Regions from separate parts of the Azospirillum mesophilum genome, predicted to be linked through region 1. Evidence: predicted binding sites of a transcription regulator. Region 1 holds the regulator's gene; each other region holds the start of a gene.

Region 1 (5,688 bases):
GTTCGCGAAAGTTACGGTACTCTACTTCCACCACCGGCCGAGATGCGCCCTATCTCGCCCGCCTCCGGCTCTCAGCGAATGCCATGGAAGGGTGAGGGCTATAGGCGTTAACTTTGGCCGCTGTACTACCGCACCGGGCTGCTACCATCTTTCCACCGTCATCCCCGCGAAGGCGGGGATCCAGGAAACTTCGCGTCTCAGTGCTTGATCGGTCTGGATCCCCGCCTTCGCGGGGATGACGGGATGGGTGGGTGGTTGCCCGTAGCCGACCACACCGAACGGTTAAACTTAGCGCCTACAGCCCTCACTGCTCCCGCGCCTTCGGTGCATTTCTCCCCCTCTCCCATCGGAGATGGGCGAGGGGGAGAAACGCACAACGGCCGCACACAAACGGCTTCCACCAACCCATTGTCAGCAAACGAAAAAGCGCCAATCCAGCCCGTTGTGCAGAGGACAGCCGCTGCACAATCCGCCCAACGATGCACAATCCAGGATCCGCGCCCGCAACCGGGCGGCGAATATTGCGCACAGCCGCATCCTGTTGTAGAGTGAAACCGTCGGCCGGTTTGACAGATAGATTGGATTTTAGTAATCTGTGAAGCCGACATAGGCCCGACGTTGGGGGCCGACGTTGGAACATCGCCGGGTGCCGCCGTCCGGGTGGACGCGCACGGCGCCTGTTGATCAGGAGTGACCACCATGGGCGTCGCGATTCCGAATGCCTCGACGATGAACTGGTTCCAGTTCCGCGGCATCACGAACGAATTGGGACCCGGCGGCGCGTCGACGGACTACCGGCAGTTCACGGTGTCGAAGACGGGTGAGTTCAACTTCAAGATCAACGACATCAACACCAACATCAAGATCGTCGACCAGAACAACAAGGTCGTCGCGGAAGCGAAGGCGAAGAACGATTCCGCGTCGGCCAGCGCGAAGCTCGGCCCCGGCACCTACACGGCGGTGATCTCCCAGGCGACCCGCGGCGTCAACTTCCGCGAATACACGCTGGAGGTCAGCGAAAAGCAGAACGTCATGATGGTGGCGTCCGGCGGCTCCATGAAGGGGACCGCCCGCGCCGTCGTCGGCAAGGATCCCGGCGTGCAGAAGCACACGCTGAACGTCGTCCAGGGGGGCGAGTTCGTCGCCAACATGACCCTGCCCTACTCGCGCTGGGCCATCATGGGCAAGGACGGCAAGGTCATGGCGTCCGGCGACACCATGAAGCCGGAAACCATGGGCCAGGACATGATGAAGAAGTCCAGCTTCAAGCTGGAGCCCGGCCAGTATGACCTCGTGATCGTGCCGCCGAAGAACGTCGAAGGCGAAGTTCCCTATCAGATGAACTTCATCGCCAAGACCGCCAGCGCTCCGGAGCAGACCGAAGAACGCCCCTTCGACAAGATCATGCGCGAACGCGAGGATCGCCTGCGCCAGTGGGCGGCGGAGGACGCGGCCAAAGGCTCGAAGACCAACGCCTCCTCCACCAGCAGCCCCTACAAGATGCACGTGATCGCCTGACCGGCGGCCCCGTTGTGGGCTTGCGCTGAGGGCTTGTGCTGAGGGCTTGCGCGGGACGGGGCGTTCCGCGCTATTCTGCCGCCCATGGACTTCACGGAAACCCAGCTCCACCGCTACTCCCGTCACATCATCCTGCCGGAGGTCGGTGGCATCGGACAGGCGGCGCTGCTGCGCGCCCGCGTCCTCGTGGTCGGAGCGGGGGGCCTCGGCGCGCCGCTTCTGCTCTATCTCGCCGCGGCCGGAGTCGGCACCATCGGCGTCGTCGACGACGACACGGTGGACCTGTCGAACCTCCAGCGCCAGGTGATCCACGACGAAACCACGCTCGGCCAGCCGAAGGTGGAGAGTGCGGCGGCCCGCATCCGCGCGCTGAACCCCGACGTGGTGGTGGAGACGCACAAGACCCGCCTGACCCGGGACAACGCGCTGGACCTGATCGGCCGCTACGACATCGTGGCCGACGGGTCGGACAATTTCGCCACGCGGTTCCTGCTGAACGACGCCTGCTATTTCGCGAAGAAGACTCTGGTGTCGGCGGCGATCCTGCGCTTCGACGGGCAGCTCGCCACCTACAAGGCGCATCTGGGCGACCCCCACCCCTGCTACCGCTGCATCTTCCGGGAGCCGCCGCCGCGCGGGCTGGTGCCGTCCTGTTCGGAAGGCGGCGTGCTGGGGGCGCTGGGCGGCTTCGTCGGCTCGCTCCAGGCGACCGAGGTACTGAAGGAGATCCTGGGCATCGGGGAAAGCCTGTCCGGCAGCCTGCTGATGATGGACACGCTCTACGCCTCCTACCAGCGCATCGCGGTCAAGCGCGACCCCGAATGCCCGCTGTGCGGCACCCACCCGACCATCCACGACCTCTCCGCACACTAAAGCGGATTTCGATCCGCTTTGGACCGCGACGGCGGGCCCGGACGCTCATGCGTCCGAAGCCCGGCCGGCAAGTGAGGCCATATGAAATCTAAAGCGAACGGCAGTTCGCTTTAAGCGGCGACCGGAAGGAGGCGTCCCGATGCAGGGACCGGAAAACCTGTCCATCGTCCTGCACGCGGGCGGCTTCGACCGGGTGCATTACGCCCTGGTGATGGCCAGCGCGGCGGCGGCGACGAACCGCAAGGTCACCCTGTTCTTCACCGGCCGCGCGCTCCGCACCCTGCTGGCGGAGAGCGAGCCGGGCGTCCCCGGCTGGCACGGGCTGGACCCCGCCGACGACGGCCGCCCCCCGGCCGAGCGCGACGGTTGGTTCGCCGACAACGGCCTCGCCGGCTTCGAAGAGCTGCTGAGCGCCTGCGTGATGCTGAACGTGACCTTCATGGCCTGCGAGATGGCGGTGAAGGCGCTGGGCCTGCCCACGGGCACCGCGCTGCGCGCCGACGTGCCGGTGAAGACCGGCGGCGTCGTCACCTTCCTGAACGACGCGCCCAAGACCGGCGCCATCCTGTTCGTATGAGCGAATTGATATGAGCGATCCGGCGAACGACACGGCGCTCGTCATCGAGTACGCCAACCGATTCGAGGCCATCGCCGCCGACGGCTTCGAGGGCAATCCTTACGAGGACGACCTGTCCGCGCTGGCCCGCCACGTGAAAGCCCACGCCGCGCCCGACCTCGCCCCCAAGGTCGCCCACGCGCTGGGCATCATGATCGGCTTCATCGAGGATGGGGACCCGGCGAACCGATTTGCCCCGAAGGTGGCGATCCTGCGCGAGGCGGTCACACGGTTGGAATCGTAGGTTGGGTTGAGCTTGCGAAACCCAACAGCCCCTCCGACGGGAGCGTTGGGTTTCGGCCGCGCCTCAACCCAACCTACGGGCTCCTCAAACCGCCTTCGTGTCCAGCGCGTAGCCCGCCGAGCGCACGGTGCGGATCAGGTCCAGTTCCGTGTCATCGTTCATGGCCTTGCGCAGGCGGCGGATGTGGACGTCCACCGTGCGCGGCTCGACATACACGTCGTGCCCCCAGACGATGTCCAGGAGCTGCTCGCGGGAGAAGACCCGCCCCGGATGCTGCATGAAGTGGCGCAGCAGGCGGAACTCGGTCGGCCCCAGATGCACGTCGCGGCCATTGCGCCGCACGCGGTGCGCGGCGAGGTCCATGGTCACGTCGGCGAACTGCAGCACCTCCTCCGTCATGCTGGGGGAGGCGCGGCGCAGCACGGCGCGCATGCGGGCGACCAGCTCGGTCGGGGAGAAGGGCTTGGTGATGTAGTCGTCGGCGCCGGAGTTCAGGCCGCGCACCCGGTCGGCCTCTTCCCCACGGGCGGTCAGCATGATGATGGGGATGTCCCGCATCTTGGCGTTGCGCCGCATCTGCCGGCAGACCTCCAGCCCCGACATCAGCGGCAGCATCCAGTCGAGAAGCACGATGTTCGGCGTCTGCTCCCCGGCCAGAAGCAGGGCTTCCTCGCCGTCGCTGGCGGCGTTGACCCGGAAGCCTTCCTTTTCCAGGTTGTACTTCAGCAACGTCACGATGTCGGCTTCGTCCTCCACGATGAGGACGAGCGGCTTCAGCGCCGAATTCATGCTTTCTCCGCTCCGGTTGGCCCCGCCCCTGCTTCGCACATCGCCGTCACGCGGCATGGCCCGCTCCATCGTTATCCCGGCCAGCCGCCGGCGGCAACGCCGGTTCGTCCTCCGGCTTCACCACTTCGAAGCTGCTGGTGTCGCCCTTCGGCCGCTCCTCGCGCAGCGGCGCCCCGACGACCAGGAAGTGGATGGTCTCCGCGACGTTGGTCGCGTGGTCGCCGATCCGCTCCAGGTTCTTCGCCATGAACAGCAGGTGCGTGCAGGGCGTGATGTTGCGCGGGTCCTCCATCATGTAGGTCAGGACCTCGCGGAACAGGCTGGTGTAGAGGTCGTCCAGCTCCTCGTCCCGCTCCCAGGCGGAGACGGCCTTGGCGACGTCGCGCTCGATGTAGGCGTCGAGCACGTCCTTCATGATCGCCTCGACCAGCAGCCCCATGCGCGGAATCGCCGCCGCCGGGCGCACCGGCGGCACCTGGGCCAGCGCCAGCGAGCGCTTGGCGATGTTGGAGGCGTAGTCGCCGATCCGCTCCAGGTCGGCGGAGATCTTCAGCGCCGACACGATCTCCCGCAGGTCCTGCGCCAGCGGCTGGCGGAGCGCCAGCAGCCGGATCGCCTCCGCGTCGATCTCGCGCTCGTACTGGTCGATGCGCTGGTCGGTCTGCATGACCTGGGCGGCCAGCGCCACGTCGCGGCGGGCCACCGCCTTGACGGCGGCGTCCACCTGCGCCTCCGCCACGCCGCCCATCTGCGTGATCAGGTTGGCCAGCCGTTGCAGCTCCTGCGAGAAGGAGCGAACAATGTGATCGGAACTCATGCTCCGCCCCCTCACTGGAAGGTCGCCCATCGCCGGCTCAGCCGTACCGGCCGGTGATGTAGCCCTGGGTGCGCTCGTCGCGCGGGTTGGTGAAGATTTCCTCGGTGTCGTCGCACTCGACCATGTCGCCCAGGTGGAAGAAGGCGGTCTTCTGGGAGACGCGGGCCGCCTGCTGCATGTTGTGGGTGACGATGACGATCGTGTAGTTCTCGCGCAGCTCGTCGATCAGCTCCTCGATGTGGGCCGTCGCGATGGGGTCGAGCGCCGAGCAGGGCTCGTCCATCAGGATCACTTCCGGGCTGACCGCGATGGCGCGGGCGATGCACAGGCGCTGCTGCTGGCCGCCGGACAGGCCGGTGCCCGGCTCGCGCAGGCGGTCCTTCACCTCGTTCCACAGGCCGGCGCGCTCCAGCGAGGTCTGGACGATCTCGTCGAACTCGTCGCGGTGGGTGGCGATGCCGTGGATGCGCGGGCCGTAGGCGATGTTGTCGTAGATCGACTTCGGGAAAGGGTTCGGCTTCTGGAACACCATGCCGACGCGGGCGCGCAGCTGCACGGCGTCGATGTTCCGGCCGTAGACATCCTCCCCATCGAGCGCGATCAGGCCTTCGACCCGGCAGTTCTCGATGGTGTCGTTCATCCGGTTCAGGCAGCGCAGGAAGGTGGACTTGCCGCAGCCCGACGGCCCGATCAGGGCCATCACCTTGTTTTCCTGGATGTCCAGGTTGATGCCCTTCAGCGCCTGCTTGGCCCCGTAGAAGACCTTCACGTCGCGGGCGACCATCTTTATGTCGGCGGCGGGCCGTGGCGCTGCGGAGGCGGTCGGGGTCG
Region 2 (5,688 bases), on a different contig from region 1:
ATCGGCGCCATGGCCCAGACGGTGGAGGTGTTCAAGCGCAACGCCATCGAAGCCGACCGCCTCGCCGGAGAGCAGGCCAATGAACAGGCGGCCAAGGAACGCCGGGCCGCGTCCATCAACAGCCTCGTCCAGGGGTTCGAATCGAACGTCGTCCATACCCTGAACACGGTGAAGACGGCCGCCGACCTTCTCAACAGCACCGCCCAGGACATGGCGGCAATCGCCGATCAGTCGAGCCGGCAGTCCGGCGCCGTGGCGGTTGCGGCGGAACAGACCTCGGCCAACGTCCAGACGGTCGCCTCGGCGACGGAAGAAATGTCGTCGACGCTGCGCGACATTTCCTCCCAGGTCACGAAGTCGAGCACCATCGCCGGACAGGCCGTGCACGAAGCCGAAGAGACCAACGGAACGGTCAGCAGCCTCGCCGACGCGGCGCAGCGGATCGGCGAGGTCGTCAGCCTGATCAACAACATCGCGAGCCAGACCAACCTCCTCGCCCTGAACGCCACGATCGAAGCGGCACGCGCCGGAGAAGCCGGCAAGGGGTTCGCCGTGGTCGCGTCGGAAGTGAAAAGCCTCGCGAACCAGACCGCGAAAGCGACGGAGGACATTTCCGCCCAGGTCGCGGCCATGCAGCAGGTCACCGGAAACGCGGTGGACGCCATCCAGGGCATCGGCCGCACCATCGGGCTGATCAACGAAGTCGCGACCAGCATCGCCAGTTCCGTGGAAGAGCAGACCGCGGCCACCAGCGAGATCGCACGCAACGTTCAGGAAGCGGCGCGCGGGACCGAGGAGGTCTCGTCGAACATCATCCAGGTCACCCAGGCCGCCGGGCAGACCGGGACCGCGGCGAGCCAAGTGCTGAACGCGGCGCAGGAACTGTCCCAACAGTCCGACAACTTGCGTCGGGAAGTTGAGCGCTTCCTTTCCAGCATCCGGGCCGCCTGACCGTCTCCTCGGCCACGTATGGTCCGGACGGGGCGCATGCCTGTGCGGGATGCGCTCCGTCCGCCCATTCACTCCTCCATCACGCCCCGCGCCAGCGACGCGATCACGCCGTAGCCGACCTGGTCCAGCGGGTCGATCTCCCCCAGCTTGGCGAGAATGGCCCGCGCCTCCGCCAGCCGTTCACGGCGCAGGTTGATGAAGGCCAACGCCTTCAGGGTGAACAGGGCGAAGCGCTGCGGCCCTTCCCTCGTCCAGTCGGTGCTGTCGGGCTGCATGCGGTGCCAGTCGGCGGGGAAGCCGCCCTCCTGCGCGGCGGCCTCCAGGCCGATCAGCGCCACGCGCTCCGCATCCGCCAGCCGCTTGCGGTTGAAGTAGAATTTGTAGAGCGCGTAGAAGACCGGCAGCACGCGCGGCCCCATCCGGTGCGCTTCCCACAGCAGCGCCTCGCAGGCCGCCGGCTCGGCGCGGGACTGCACCGCCGCCCTCAGCCGCTCGTCGATGTGCTCCGGCACGTCGCCAAAGGCCATGCGCCCGTCGGAAACCCGCAACTCGATCGGCCGGTCCATCGCCGCCCCCTTCCGTTGTTGTTCGCCACAGTCCGCCCGACCGACGACTTTTGTATGGGACTCCACCCGCTTTCACGAAAGCCCCTACTTTATTTATGCGTCCTTTCGTCGCAGGTGTCGCAAACCTGACAAGGTGTCGAACCGACAATTGTCGGGAACGCGCCAGCACTCGATCCCTGACAATCGTTCTTTTTCAACGCCTTACGAGTTGGCCCGCCGTTTGCATTTTTCCCAGCCAGGATCGGTCGGCACGTCCGACGGAGCTTTTGGAGGGGCAGACATGGTGACCCTGACGGATGCGGCGGTGAACACCCTGGAGCGTGTTCTGGCGAAGTCCGGCGGCGCGGCCGCGGGACTGCGCATCGCGGTGGCCGACGGCGGCTGCGCCGGGATGAAGTACCAGATGGGCCTGGAAGCCGAGGCCGGCGAGGACGATGCGGTTCTGGAATTCGGCGCCGTGAAGATTTTCGTGGATGCCAGCAGCCAGCCCTTCCTGACCGGCGTCGTGGTCGATTTCGTCGAGGGGGTCGAAGGCTCCGGATTCAAGTTCGACAACCCGAACGCGGCCAGCACCTGCGGCTGCGGCAAGTCCTTCTCGGCCGGACCGGGCGGAAGCTGCGCCTCCGCGTCCCCGTCCGGCTGCGGCACCACGCACTAAAGCGAACTTCCGTTCGCTTTAGATTCAAACGGCCTCACGCGCCGGCCGGGCTTCGGACGCATGGGCGTCCGGGCCCGCCGTCGCGGTCCTAAGCGGATCGAAATCCGCTTTGAAGCGAACACTCTCCCCCACCCGGTCACGCGGGAAAGGCAAGGCGTCATGTGGAACTACACCGACAAGGTCAAGGAACACTTCTTCAACCCGAAGAACGCCGGCGCGCTGGATGAGGCGAACGCCGTGGGCGAGGTCGGGTCGATCACCTGCGGCGACGCCCTGAAGCTGATGATGAAGGTCAACCCGGACACGCAGATCATCGAAGAGGCGAAGTTCCAGACCTTCGGCTGCGGCTCGGCCATCGCGTCCTCGTCGGCGCTGACGGAGATGATCATCGGCAAGACGGTGGACGAGGCGCTCGTCGTCACCAACCGCGACATCGCGGAGTATCTGGGCGGCCTGCCGCCGGAGAAGATGCACTGCTCGGTCATGGGCGCCGAGGCTCTGCGCGCCGCAATCGCCAACTACAAGGGCGAGGAGTGGGTCGACGACCACGAGGAAGGCGAGCTGGTCTGCAAGTGCTTCGGCATCGACGCGGCGATGATCGAGCGCGCGGTGACCGTGAACAACCTGACCACGCTGGAAGAGGTCACCCACTACACCAAGGCCGGCGGCTCCTGCCAGACCTGCCACGAGAAGATCGAGGAGGTGCTGGAGGCGGTGCTCGCCAAAACCGGCGCGCTGGCTGCCCCCAAGGCGCACCCGCCGGGCACCGTCGGCCTCGACGCGATCAAGCCGCTGCAACCGAAGGCCGAAGCCCCGGTTGCCGCGCCGAAGCTCACCAACGTGCAGCGCATGCAGAAGATCATGGTCGCCATTGAGGAACTGCGCCCGCAGATCCAGCGCGACGGCGGCGACGTGGAGCTGGTGGACATCGACGGCAAGGACATCTACGTCCGCCTGACCGGCGCCTGCTCCGGATGCTCGCAGTCGGCCGGCACCATGATGGGCGTGCAGGCCAAGCTGGTCGAGGCGCTGGGCGAGTTCGTCCGCGTCAAGCCCGCCTCCCTCATGCCGGCGGGAGCGTAACGCCATGACGCAGCCCATTTCCCAACAAGGCATCTACCTCGACAACAACGCCACGACGCGCGTCGATCCGGAAATCCTGAAGGAGATGCTGCCGCTCTTCACGGAGCAGTTCGGCAACCCCTCCTCCATGCACGCCTTCGGCGCGGCAGTCGGCGGCAAGATCGAATGGGCGCGCAAGCAGGTCCAGGCCCTGCTGGGCGCTGGCCACGACAGCGAGATCGTCTTCACCTCCGGCGGCACGGAAAGCGACAACACCGCGATCCTGTCGGCGCTGGAGGCCTACCCGAAAAAGCGCAGCATCGTCACCAGCGTGGTCGAACACCCCGCCGTCCTGGCGCTGTGCGACTATCTGGAGAAGAAGCGCGGCTACACCGTCCACCGCATCGGCGTGGACGGCAAGGGCAACCTGGACCTCGACGCCTACAAAGCGGCACTGACCGAGGACGTCGCCATCGTCTCCATCATGTGGGCCAACAACGAGACGGGGACGATCTTCCCGATCGAGGAGCTGGCGAAGCTTGCCAAGGCCGTGGGTGCGGTGTTCCACACCGACGCGGTGCAGGCGGTCGGCAAGATTCCGATGAAGCTCGCCGACAGCGCCATCGACATGCTGTCGCTGTCCGGCCACAAGCTGCACGCGCCCAAGGGCATCGGCGCGCTCTACGTGAAGCGCGGCCTTCGCTTCCGCCCGATGCTGCGCGGCGGCCACCAGGAGCGCTCGCGCCGGGCCGGCACGGAGAACGCGCCGGGCATCGTCGGTCTGGGGGCGGCGGCGCAGCTCGCGCTGTTCCACATGAACGACGAGAACACCCGGGTGAAGGCGCTGCGCGACAAGCTGGAAAAGGCAATCCTGGCCGCCGTTCCCGCCTGCTTCGTTACCGGCAACCCGGACAACCGGCTGCCCAACACCTGCAACATCGCCTTCGAATACATTGAGGGCGAGGCCATCCTGCTGCTGCTGAACGAGGCCGGCATCGCCGCGTCCTCCGGTTCGGCCTGCACCTCGGGATCGCTGGAGCCGAGCCATGTGATGCGCGCCATGGGCGTGCCCTACACCGCCGCGCACGGCGCCACGCGCTTCTCCCTGTCGCGCGACACGACCGAGGACGAGATCGACCGTGTGATCGCGGTGGTCCCCGGCATCATCGCCAAGCTGCGCTCCCTGTCGCCCTACTGGGCGCAGGAGGGCGGCAAGAAGCAGTTCGCACCGGTCTATTCGTAACGAGGTCTATTCCTAACACCGAGATCGCAGGCCGGGCCGGGCCTTCGCCCCGGCAACCCGCCCGACGACACCCGCCGGGACGAGGTTCCCCGGCCCGGTCTGCGACACACCTCCCGGACCCCTCCCCATCCCTCCCCCGCTTTGCGGTGGAAGGGGCAGAGCGGCGGCAGTCCCCTCCCCTGCGCCAGCGGGGGAGGGTTAGGGAGGGGGCACCATCGCGACGCTCTTGCACCGAGGGCACGACCATGCTGCGAAGCGGTTCCGCCATCATCAACGACACGACGCTGCGCGACGGGGAACAGACGGCCGGCGTGGCCTTCACGCTCGACGAGAAGATCGCCATCGCCCGCGCCCTCGACCAGGCCGGCGTTCCGGAACTGGAAGTCGGCATCCCGGCCATGGGCGAGGAGGAGCGCGAAGGCATCCGCGCCGTCGCCTCGCTGGGGCTGAAGGCCCGGCTGATGGTCTGGTGCCGCATGCACGACACCGACCTGAAAGCGGCGCTGAGCTGCAACGTCGGCTTCGTCAACCTGTCGATGCCCGTCTCCGACATCCACATCACCAAGAAGCTGAAGCGCAGCCGCGCCTGGGCGCTCGCCGAGATCGAGCGCAAGGTCAAGCAGGCGCGCGACCATGGGCTGGAGGTCAGCCTGGGGGGCGAGGACTCGTCGCGCGCCGACATGGACTTCCTGATCGCCGCTGCGACGGTCGCGCAAGACGCCGGTGCCCGCCGCTTCCGCTTCGCCGACACGCTGGGCGTGCTCGATCCCTTCCAGACGCGCGCCTGCATCGAAAGGCTGCGCCGGGCCACCGACCTGGAGATCGAGATCCATTCCCACGACGACCTGGGGCTTGCCAACGCCAACTCGCTGGCCGCCGTGCTGGGCGGGGCGACCCACGTCAACACCACCGTCAACGGCCTGGGCGAGCGCGCCGGCAACGCCCCGCTTGAGGAGGTGGTGGTGTCGCTGAAGGTGCTCTACGGGCTCGACACCGGCGTGGACACGCGGATGCTCGGTCCGATTTCGGACCTTGTGGAGCGTGCGTCGAACCGGCCGGTGGCGGTCAACAAGTCCATCGTCGGCGACGCGGTCTTCACGCACGAGGCCGGCATCCATGTGGACGGCCTGCTGCGCGACCGCGCCACCTACCAGAATTTCGACCCGGCCGAGGTGGGGCGCGAGCACCGCATCGTGCTGGGCAAGCAT
Region 3 (5,688 bases), on a different contig from region 1:
TCCAGCGTCCCGGCGTAGCGGGCGTAGACGGCCAGGGCCAGAAAGGCCCGCTCGTCGTGGTCCACCGCCGGGAAGGGGAAGCGCAGGATGCGCAGGAAGGCGTGCTCGGCGCGGTAGTCCGGGTGCTCCGCCCAGCCCACGTCGCTCAGCAGGCAGGCGGCTTGGCGCAGGCGCAGCGCCGCATCGTCCTCCCCAGCGAACAGGCCGCTCGTCCAGGACACCAGCAGGGCCGGGTCGCCGATGCGGCTGAAGCGCTGCGCCCAATCGTCGGCGGCGGCGATCAGCGGATCCTGGCGCTGCGCCTCCGGGCTCAGCAGGGAGAACAGGTGCCCTTCCCGCAGCCCGAAGGCGGAGAACACCACCATGGAAGGCTGGGCCATGCGCAGCAGCCGTTCGAACACCAGCGCCGCGTAGGGCAGCGTGTCCGCCCGCCGGCGGGAGCCGGACATCTTCTCCAGCGACGACCGGCTCTGCTTGGCGACCAGGGCCGCGAAGTCGCGGGCCTCGCCGCAGGGCACGGCGTAGTGGTGGATGATGTGCAGCGGGTGCTTCACCTGCTCCATGTGCAGCTTGGCGAGAGCCCGCCAGCCGCCGCCCACGGGGTAGAAGGGCCGACCCTTCGCCTGGGGCAGCCAGTCCAGCTTTTCCAGATGCTGGTCGATGGCGCGGTTCAGCCCGTTCTGCTTGCCGGTGTTCAGCTCCATCAGCCGCAGGGGGCCGAGCGGCATGGTCACATGCTCCCCGATCACGCCCCGGTTCAGCTGGACCAGCTCCAGGCTGCCGCCGCCGAGGTCGCCGACCAGCCCGTCGGCGGCTGGGGTGCCGGATAGCACGCCCATGGCGGACAGCCGCGCTTCCTCCTCGCCGCTGATGACGCGGACCTCCAGGCCCGTGCGGTTCTTCACGGCCTCCACGAAGGCCGCCCCATCGTCGGCGTCGCGCACGGCGGCGGTGGCGATGATGTCCAGCCGGCCGATGCGCATCCCGGCGGCCAGCATGGCGAAGCGTTCCAGCGCCTCCAAGGCCTGCGCCACGCCCTCCGGGTTGAGGCGGCCGGACTTCTCCACCCCGCGCCCCAGGCCACACAGGACCTTTTCGTTGAAGAGCGGCAGCGGCGACCGCTTCAGCCCGTCATAGACGACCAGCCGGATCGAGTTGGACCCGATGTCGATGACCGCGACCCGCTCGCCCTTTTCGGTCGAGCCCGCCGCCCGTTCCTGTGCCGTCGTCATAGGCCGTCGTCACTCCCGCTTTCAGGACACCGTACGCAGCTTCAACCGCGGCGGCGTTCGTTTGCTGCTCAGCGCGCTGCCGCGGCCCGACAGGCTGGGGTTGGTCATGAAGTAGTTGTGGGCGCTGAAAGCGTCCGGCCCTGCCTCCACGCGGTGATACACCCCATCGGGGGCGAGCTTCCAGCTGTTCGCCTCGTCCTTCAGGTTGGCGACCATGATCTGGTCCAGCACCTGCTCGTGCACCGTCGGGTTCTCGATGGGCACCAGCGTCTCGATGCGGCGGTCCAGGTTGCGCGGCATCCAGTCGGCCGAGGAGATGAAGACCTTCGCCTGCGGATTCGGCAGCGGCTGGCCGTTGCCGAAGCAGATCACGCGCCCATGCTCCAGGAAACGGCCGACGATGCTGCGCACGCGGATGTTCTCCGACAGGCCCTTCACGCCGGGGCGCAGGCAGCAGATGCCGCGGATGACCATGTCGATCTGCACGCCCTTCTGCGAGGCCTCGTACAGCTTGTCGATGATCTCCGAATCGACCAGCGAGTTCAGCTTCACCCAGATCTGCGCGGGCTTGCCGGCCGACGCGTTGGCGATTTCCGCGTCGATCAGCTGGACCAGCCGCTGGCGCAGCGTGATCGGGGCGATGGCGATCTTCTCCAGATGCTTCGGCGTGGCGTAGCCGGTCATGAAGTTGAACATCACCGCCGCGTCGTGGCAGAGCGCCGGGTCGCAGGTGAAGAAGGACAGGTCGGTGTAGACCTTCGCGGTGATCGGATGGTAGTTGCCCGTCCCGAAATGCACGTAGCTGCGCAGCGCCTTGTTCTCGCGCCGCACCACAAGCGACACCTTGGCGTGCGTCTTCAGGTCCACGAAGCCGTAGACCACCTGGGCGCCCGCACGCTCCAGGTCGCGCGCCCAGCGGATGTTGGCCTCCTCGTCGAAGCGGGCCTTCAGCTCCACCAGCGCGGTGACCGACTTGCCGGCCTCCGCCGCCTCGATCAGGGCGGCGACGATGGGGCTATCCTTGCTGGTGCGGTAGAGCGTCTGCTTGATGGCGACGACCTGCGGGTCGCGCGCCGCCTGCCGGATGAACTGCACCACCACGTCGAAGCTCTCGTACGGGTGGTGGACGACGATGTCCTTGTCGCGGATGGCCGCGAAGCAGTCGCCGCCGAAGTCGCGGATGCGCTCCGGGAAGCGGGCGTTGAAGGGCCGGAAGACGAGGTCGGGCCGCTCGTCCACGATCAGCTGCTTGGTGTCGGTCAGGCCGATCAGGCCGTCCAGGATGAACACGTCGTCGTTCGACACGTTCAGCTCGTGCCGCAGGAACTCCCGCAGATCCGCGGCCATGCCCGCGTCGGTGGCGAGCCGGATGACGCTGCCCCGGCGGCGGCGCTTCAGCGCGCTTTCGAAGGTCCGGACCAGATCTTCCGCTTCTTCCTCGATTTCGATTTCGCTGTCGCGCAGCACGCGGAAGACGCCGTGCGCCTTCACCTGGAACGGCGGGAACAGGCGGTCGATGAACAGCATCACCAGCTTTTCCAGCTGGATGAAGCGGATGTCCGATCCCGGCAAGCGGATAAAGCGCTCAAGCTGCGCCGGCAGCGGCACCAGCGCGTCCAGGTGGCGGCCCTTCACCGGTTCATGAAGCTGCAGCGCCAGCGAGAAGCCCAGGTTCGGCAGGAAGGGGAAGGGATGCGCCGGGTCCACCGCGATCGGGGTGAGGATCGGGAAGATGTCGTCGAGGAACTTGGCCTCCAGCCAGTCCTTCTCGCCGTCGGTCAGATCTTCCACGCTCACCACGGTGATGCCGGCCTCGCGCAGATCCACCTTCAGGCTGCGCCACATCGCCTGCTGCGCGGCCATCAGCTCGATGATTCGCTGATTGACCCCGGCCAGCTGCTGGGCCGGCGTCAGGTTCTCCGGGCTTGGCGCCTTGACCCCCGCGGCCACCTGCCCCTTCAGGCCGGCGACGCGGACCATGTAGAATTCGTCCAGGTTGCTGGCCGAGATCGACAGGAAGCGCAACCGCTCCAACAGCGGGTGGTTGGGGTTCGAGGCCTCCTCCAGGACGCGCTGGTTGAAGGCCAGCCAAGACAGTTCGCGGTTGATGAAGCGCTCGGGCGCGTTCGCTTCGATGCAATACGCTTCCAGGTCCTGAAGGTGGGTCACAGCAGCCTCGGGCTTTCGCGTGGGTGACGGCGCCGGTAGAGTCCGGCGGTGCGTTGGGGCGGGCAGACTACCCGAACTCTATTACGGTTTTGGGTCAGTCACGATAGACCCGCGTGGAAAACAGGTGCAAGTGCGGCCAATCACGCCAGGAGAGGCAATCCGTCATGAAGACCTTATTCCTTCTGCGCCACGGCAAATCGTCGTGGGACGATCCGGCGCTGGACGACCATGACCGGCCGCTCGCCCCGCGCGGAGAAAAGGCGGCGCGGCTGGTCGGCCGCTACCTGAAGGATCACAAGGCGCACGTCGACCTCGTGCTGTGCTCCACCGCCGTCCGCGCGTCGGACACCGCCCGGCGGGTGCTGGCCGCGATGGACGCCCCCGATATCCCGGCCCCCGAAATCCCGGTGGAGTTCGAGCACGGCCTGTATCTGTGCGGCGCGCATGTGCTGCTGGAGCGGCTGCGCGACGCGCCGGATTCGGCCTCGTCCCTGATGCTCGTCGCCCACAACCCCGATCTGCACGATCTGGCGCGGCAATTGACGGGGTCCGGCGAGGACCGGCACCGCAAGGCGCTGGAGGAGAAGTTCCCGACGGCGGCCTGCGCCGTCCTGCTGTTCGAGACGGCGCACTGGCGCGACCTGGAACTCGGCGCCGGTCGGCTCACCGATTTCGTGCTGCCGCGCAAACTGGCTTAACGCCCCACGCCATCTTGGGGTATTGGAGGCCTGCACAGAGTCAGGAGATCGCCCGCGTGTCCTCCGCGCCCCCGTCAGCATCCGCCGCGGTGTCCGCCGTGCGCGAGGTGGAAATGAAGCTCCATCTCGACCCGCGCGACCTTCCCCGCGTGCTGGCCCTGCCGGCCCTGCGCGTGCTGGCGGACGGGGAGCCGGTCACCCGCCATCTGCGCACCGTCTATTACGACACGCCGGACCTGCGCCTGCTCGCCAACGGCGTCGCCCTGCGCGTGCGGGAGGACGGCGACCGATTCGTCCAGACGCTGAAGACCGTCAATTCCGCGACATCCAGCGACTCGGCCGCTGTGGCGGTGCGCAAGGAATGGGACTGGACCATCGCCGGCCCCACGCCGGACCTCGCAATCCTCGACGCTGAAGGCGTGGCTGCCTTGGTCCCGGCCGAGGCGCGCGGGGCGTTGGCGCCCGTCTTCGTGACCGACTTCCAACGCACCACCCTGCTGATCCGCCCCGACTCGCTGACCGCCATCGAGGTCGCGGTGGACGAGGGGCAGATCAGCGCCGGCACCGCCTGCGCCCGCATCAGTGAGGTGGAGCTTGAGCTGAAGGCCGGGCGCGTCGGCCGCCTGTTCGACACGGCGCTGGCGCTCCAGCGCAACGTGCCGGCCCGAATCGGGACGGAGAGCAAGGCGGAGGTCGGCTACCGCCTCGTCGCCGGCCGCCTGCCCGCCCCCGTCCTGCCGGAACCGTTGGGCCTGTCCCCCGTCACGACGGTGGCGGAGGCCTACCGGCACATCGTGCGGCATTGCCTGCGCCAGCTCCTCGCCAACGAGCCCTGCGCTCTGGCTGGCGGCGACGTGGAGGGGCTGCACCAGATGCGCGTGGCCCTGCGCCGGCTGCGCACAGCCGTCCGCCTGTTCCGCCCGCTGGCCGGCAAGCCGGACGCCTGCCGCAACGGGGATGGCATCCGCTGGTTCACCCGCAAGCTCGGCCCGGCGCGGGAATGGGACGTGCTGCTGTCCGGCGCGCTGGAGCTGCTCGCCGCCTCGGCCAAGGCACCCGACGGCCTGCCCGCCCTCACGGCGGCGGTGCGGGACGCACGCCGCGCGCCCGCCGACGCGGCGATGGACGCGATCCAGTCGCCCCGCTGCACCGAGCTGATCCTGGCGCTCGGCGCGTGGCTGGAGGACGGGCGCTGGCACGGCGCCGCCGAACCGGCCTTGCGCGCCCAGCTCGACCGGCCCATGTCGGCGCTGGCCGGCGCGTGGCTCGCCGAGCAGCACGCGCGGGCGCTGAAGGCCGGCAAGGCCCTGGATGGCGCGAACAGCGCGGCGCGCGACCGCCTGCGCCGGCGCCTGCGCAAGCTGCGCTACGCGGCGGAGTTCTTCCGGGGCCTCTACGCGGAGACGGCAACGGTGCCCTTCATCGCCGCGCTGGAGGCGATGCTCGGCGCGCTCGACGCCGACCACGACGCGGCCATCGGCAAGCGGCTGTTGCGCACCATGGCCGAATCCGATTCGGACCAGCGCCCGACCGCCGAGGCCGCCGCGAAATGGCTGGCCAAGCAAGCCGACAAACGCCGCAAGGCGCTG

Evidence for each region. The regulator PhoB, encoded in region 1, activates phosphate uptake and scavenging genes when phosphate is short. The targets are predictions, from matches to a motif close to TNTCATAAAACTGTCA.
Region 2: a site for PhoB is predicted at 1,633-1,648, ahead of ACSVC7_RS18540 (HesB/IscA family protein). Genes of this name have one in related genera too.
Region 3: a site for PhoB is predicted at 3,483-3,498, ahead of ACSVC7_RS11200 (RNA degradosome polyphosphate kinase). Genes of this name have one in related genera too.

The regions. Positions count from the first base shown of each region.
Region 1 covers NZ_JBPXMQ020000005.1:77,721-83,408, reverse strand. The annotation lists gene ACSVC7_RS07515 (hypothetical protein) at 700-1,518, shown strand; gene ACSVC7_RS07510 (HesA/MoeB/ThiF family protein) at 1,603-2,391, shown strand; gene ACSVC7_RS07505 (DsrE family protein) at 2,531-2,968, shown strand; gene ACSVC7_RS07500 (hypothetical protein) at 2,979-3,251, shown strand; gene phoB (phosphate regulon transcriptional regulator PhoB) at 3,336-4,040, opposite strand; gene phoU (phosphate signaling complex protein PhoU) at 4,087-4,857, opposite strand; gene pstB (phosphate ABC transporter ATP-binding protein PstB) at 4,895-5,641, opposite strand.
Region 2 covers NZ_JBPXMQ020000018.1:98,137-103,824, forward strand. The annotation lists gene ACSVC7_RS18530 (methyl-accepting chemotaxis protein) at 1-951, shown strand, start outside; gene ACSVC7_RS18535 (hypothetical protein) at 1,020-1,517, opposite strand; gene ACSVC7_RS18540 (HesB/IscA family protein) at 1,798-2,175, shown strand; gene nifU (Fe-S cluster assembly protein NifU) at 2,335-3,258, shown strand; gene nifS (cysteine desulfurase NifS) at 3,263-4,480, shown strand; gene nifV (homocitrate synthase) at 4,726-5,688, shown strand, end outside.
Region 3 covers NZ_JBPXMQ020000008.1:182,653-188,340, reverse strand. The annotation lists gene ACSVC7_RS11205 (Ppx/GppA phosphatase family protein) at 1-1,232, opposite strand, end outside; gene ACSVC7_RS11200 (RNA degradosome polyphosphate kinase) at 1,254-3,401, opposite strand; gene ACSVC7_RS11195 (SixA phosphatase family protein) at 3,566-4,099, shown strand; gene ACSVC7_RS11190 (CYTH and CHAD domain-containing protein) at 4,156-5,688, shown strand, end outside.